DNA from 2 places in the Proteiniborus ethanoligenes genome. Region 1 is predicted to be linked to the other one. Evidence: riboswitches for the same ligand, from Rfam matches in the RefSeq annotation. Region 1 holds a riboswitch; the other holds the start of a gene.
The links. A riboswitch is a leader RNA that binds a small molecule or an ion and turns the genes downstream of it on or off. The one in region 1 is predicted to bind glycine.
Positions count from the first base shown of each region.

Region 1 (2,414 bases):
ACAATGAAGTTACTGGGTCATAGCCTACAAATACAAATATACCAAAAGTGCCATCATCTTCATTAGCAAAAATTTCTGTTTCTTCTCCAGTTACTCTATTTGTAAGTATCATTGATTCTACTATGCCATCGCCTTTAACTTCCTTAACTACCGAATTCCATATAAAATCAATTTTTTCATTTTTAAAAGCCTTCTCTTGAATTGATTTAGCAGCTCTAAGTTCATCTCTTCTATGAATAATAGTCACTTTTCTAGCAAATTTAGTTAAATACATTGCTTCTTCAACAGCTGAATCTCCTCCACCTATTACAAAAACTTCTAAATCAGTAAAGAAATCTGCGTCACAAGTTGCGCAATAGGAAACTCCCTTACCAGTAAGCTCTTTTTCTCCTGGACATCCCATAAGCTTAGGCTTTGCTCCTGTAGCAATTATTATTGATTTTGCGTGATATTCGCCTTTTGCTCCTTTAACAATCTTAATTTTGTCTTCTAACTGAACCTCTTTAACTTCATCTAGTACCCTTTCTGCCCCAAACTCTTCTGCTTGTTCTACCATTCTAGCAACTAGTGATGGGCCTGAAGCGTCCTTTTCTGAGCCTGGGTAGTTGGCTACTTCTTCAGTAGTAACTATTTGACCACCAGCCTTTTCTCTTTCTAAAATAAGCGTTTTCATTTTTGCTCTTGCCGCATATAATCCTGCTGCTAAACCTGCTGGACCTGCTCCGATTATTATAGTATCGTATAGATTTGCCATTAGCGTCACTCCTTTAATTTTATACTATTATATACCCAATTTACTATTGTGGTTAACAGTAGCAAATAATACTGTTCAGCAACTAAAATTTACCCAAAATTACCCTGTTTTATTCAAAATTAGTCATGTTATTTAAAATACCTTCTATTAGTGAAAAATCTACTGTCTGGAAATCTAAAAGTGCTATATCAGTCCAATTTGGAGTCATCTTGTTCTCCATAAATTTTCTGGCAGTGGTTATGGCACTCTCTATAATTGATAACGAATTATAATCTAAGTTTTTTTTATTTTTTGAAATAAGAATTGTTCTATATGGAGTTTCATTAGGCTTAATGCTGCCTGCTAGGGGATGTGATAAAAGTATATGACCCAAATGTATTTTGTCTCTTACAGTTTCCAAAACACCTATATAGTCCTTTTCGCAGAACTGAATTTCATATGTAGAAGAAAATACATCTTTTATTAGTGGGTTATTCGTAAATATAATACAGCTCATAGGTTTCACTCCTTATAATGTACATACAATTATTTAGAGACAAAAAAACAGAATAGAAGTTTACATTATTATGTGCCCCTCTACTCTGTTCTAAACCTGAGAGATTCTTCTTTTTAAAGAATTGCCCCTTCGGTGCCATAGGCTTTCCAGAGAACTGTCCAAATACGGTCCTTTTGCCTGAGAGCTTCTCCATAAATGGCAAACTTATGACTTACTCCTTCGGCGCCAAATTTAATTGGTCTCTTCCGCATTTTTCATTCAGCATTTATTTAATTATAGAATTGTTAAATAAAAATCAATCTTGTTGTTCAAGAACATTATAATATATATTTTTTTTATATACAACACTTTTTATCACTTTTTTATTAAAAAATCATTAAATATCTTTAATATTTAATGATTTTTTTGGTTATTTTCTATAAACTTATCTGGTTTATCTCTTATTTTAGAGCATCTAACATATACAGAGCAATGTTTGAAGAATGGTCTGATATTCTTTCAAGATTGCTTATCATATCAAGAAATATTATACCTGAGCTTGGTGAGCATGACTGAGTGTTTAGTCTTTCAATATGTCTAGCCCTGTATTCCTTTTCCATAATATCAACCTCTGCCTCTAAATCTATTACTTCATTTGCTATTACAGGGTCTGCAGTTTTAAAGGCCAATAAGGATTTACTGAATGTATTCTCTACCTTATCAAACATAACATGAAGTTCATCAAGAGCCATATCTGTAAACCAAAGCTTTTCATCTATTCTAGTCTGTGATAGCTCTGCTATATTTTCAGCATGGTCTCCTACACGCTCTATATCATTGATTGCATGAAACAAGGTAGTTACTGTTGCATGCTGTGCATCTGTAAGAGGCGCATGAGAAAGCTGGATTAAATATTTAGTTATCTCTCTTTCAATTTCGTTAATAAGCTTTTCTTCCTCAAACACTTTTTGAGTTAGGCTCTCGTCTTTTGCGTAGAAGGATTCAATTGCTGTTCTTAGATTCTCTCTAACTATTCTACCCATTCTTAGGACCTCTTTAGCTGCTTGACCTACTGCTATGGATGGTGTTTCAATAATTCTTGTGTCTAAGTATTTTAAACCTTGTACCTTTTCTTCGTCTCCTTTAATGAGCTTCTCAGCAATAACAACTAACAGACCAGCAAAC
Region 1 is NZ_FNQE01000029.1:4,736-7,149, reverse strand. Features, by position in the region: gene trxB (thioredoxin-disulfide reductase) at 1-754, opposite strand, end outside; gene BLV37_RS11730 (GrdX family protein) at 864-1,250, opposite strand; glycine riboswitch at 1,332-1,404, opposite strand; glycine riboswitch at 1,406-1,508, opposite strand; gene BLV37_RS11725 (Na/Pi cotransporter family protein) at 1,691-2,414, opposite strand, start outside.

Region 2 (2,414 bases), on a different contig from region 1:
CTCTATGTACTATTTCGAAAATCTTATCAGGCTTAACTCCCATTTCAACCAGAGTTCCTAAGGCAAAGTACATTAAGTCTATCATTGCATCTGCTTGCTCATAAATATCCTTTGCTTCCTTAAACTCGTTTATTTCTTCAAGCATCCAATCGTATCTTTTAGACACTCTATCAGAATCAAGAAGTTTAGGAGTATCTCTATAAGGATGCCCAAATTTCATTTGAAAATCTTTAACCATATGCCACCATTGATTACTCAAAAAATCCACCTCCAAAATTTGCATAAACCTATGACATAATAAGTGTATCTACTACATAAATTATATTCTATCACAAATATAATATATATTACTAAAAACAATATTGAAAATGGTTTAACAATAAATGTGAAATTTTCCTAACAATCATTGTTAATTATTAATAAATATAATATAATTTAATACAAGTAATATAACTAAATAATAGAAAACTTTCTTATATAAAAAGCCAATATTAGATAACCAGACAGGTGCATCTTTAATGTGTACATAACCTTATTCCAACGACGATGGTTAAAAATTTAACAATACTAAAGTTAATTTAATAACAATTATTGATATTTTTATGAAAATATATTATCATTTAAGCGAATGAGGAAATGAAAAATATATATGCACCAGATGAAGGTGGCGTGAGATATCTACATATAGTGAGATAGCCGAAGAAGCAATATAAGAAGAGCCAATCTTTTATAGAAACTTTCAGGCAAAAGTATCGTCATCAGATGGAACTCTGAAGAGTCTGAATAATCAGCACCGAAGGAGAAATGTATTATAATACAGAAACTCTCAGGTTATAGAACAGAGGAATATAATGGCACACGGCTTTCTAATGCTTTTATGCTATTGTATTCCTTTTTCATTATGATTAACTACACCATATAATCCTATGAATATCAGATGTAAGATTTACAAATAAATTGGGTATATTATATCTATGCTGTGCATTTTTACAACGAACATAATAATTATTATTACATAATTAATATTAATTTATAGTATTATAAAGAAACCCAAAAACTGAAAGGAGGAGTTACTTTGGCAGAACCAAGAAAAACATCGCTTTATAATGCACATCTGAAATATGGTGGTAACATTGTAGATTATGCAGGATGGGCATTACCAGTACAATATGAGGGCTTGACACAGGAGCATGAAGCAGTTAGAACAAGAGCAGGGATTTTTGATGTTTCCCATATGGGAGAAGTAGAAGTAACAGGACCGCAGGCATTTGATTTTATTCAGTACTTAGTTACAAATGACGTATCTGTACTTAATGACAATCAGATAGCATATAGTTTTATGTGTTATCCAGATGGAGGAGTTGTGGACGATCTTTTAGTTTACAAGTTCTCAAGAGACCATTACTTCCTAGTTATCAATGCAAGTAATGTGGAAAAAGACGTAGAGTGGATTAATCAACACGCAAAGGATTTCGATGTGACTGTAAAGAATCTTTCAGATGAAATATCTGAAATTGCTATCCAAGGACCAGAAGCAGAAAAGATTCTTCAAAAACTTACTGACACAGATCTTTCTCAAATAGGATTTTTCTATTTAAAAAGAGATGTAAATGTAGCTGGAGCAAATTGTTTAATTTCAAGGACTGGATATACTGGAGAAGATGGATTTGAGATTTACTTTGACCATGAGCATGCAGAAAGTCTATGGGAGAAGCTAATGGAAGCAGGTAAAGAAGAAGGGATTAGACCAGCGGGTCTTGGCTCAAGAGACACATTAAGATTTGAAGCTACACTTCCTCTATATGGAAACGAAATAAGTCAAGATATTACTCCATTAGAAGCAGGACTAGGAATGTTTGTAAAACTAAATAAAGATAATTTTATAGGAAAAGATGCCCTTGTAAAACAAAAAGCAGAAGGGCTAAAGAGAAAAGTAGTAGGTATTGAAATGATAGATAAGGGCGTACCTAGACATGGCTATGAAGTTTATGCAGATGATAAGAAAATAGGCTTTGTAACTACAGGATATTTCTCTCCTACTTTAAAGAGAAATATAGGCTTTGCAATGCTAGATATGGACTATACAGCTTTAGAAACGCCTATTGAAATCAAAGTAAGAAACAGAACATTAAAAGCTAAGGTAGTAAGCAAGACATTCTATCAAAAGCATTATAAAAAATAAAACAATATAAAAAAATAAAAAAGGATTAAATTTAAGGAGGAGTTTTTTATGAAAATAGTAGAAGGTCTATTATATTCAAATGATCATGAGTGGATAAAAGTAGAAGGAAAAGAAGCTTATATTGGAATTACAGATTTTGCACAACATAAGCTAGGGGAAATCGTTTATGTTGAATTACCTCAAGTTGATGACGAACTAAATGCAGGAGATGTTTTCTCTGTAGTTGAATCAG
Region 2 is NZ_FNQE01000008.1:69,799-72,212, forward strand. Features, by position in the region: gene BLV37_RS04690 (pyrophosphohydrolase domain-containing protein) at 1-259, opposite strand, end outside; glycine riboswitch at 761-852, shown strand; gene gcvT (glycine cleavage system aminomethyltransferase GcvT) at 1,076-2,182, shown strand; gene gcvH (glycine cleavage system protein GcvH) at 2,231-2,414, shown strand, end outside.
Region 2: it holds a riboswitch for glycine, as region 1 does, so the genes downstream of both, gcvT (glycine cleavage system aminomethyltransferase GcvT) here and BLV37_RS11730 (GrdX family protein) in region 1, are expected to answer to the same signal.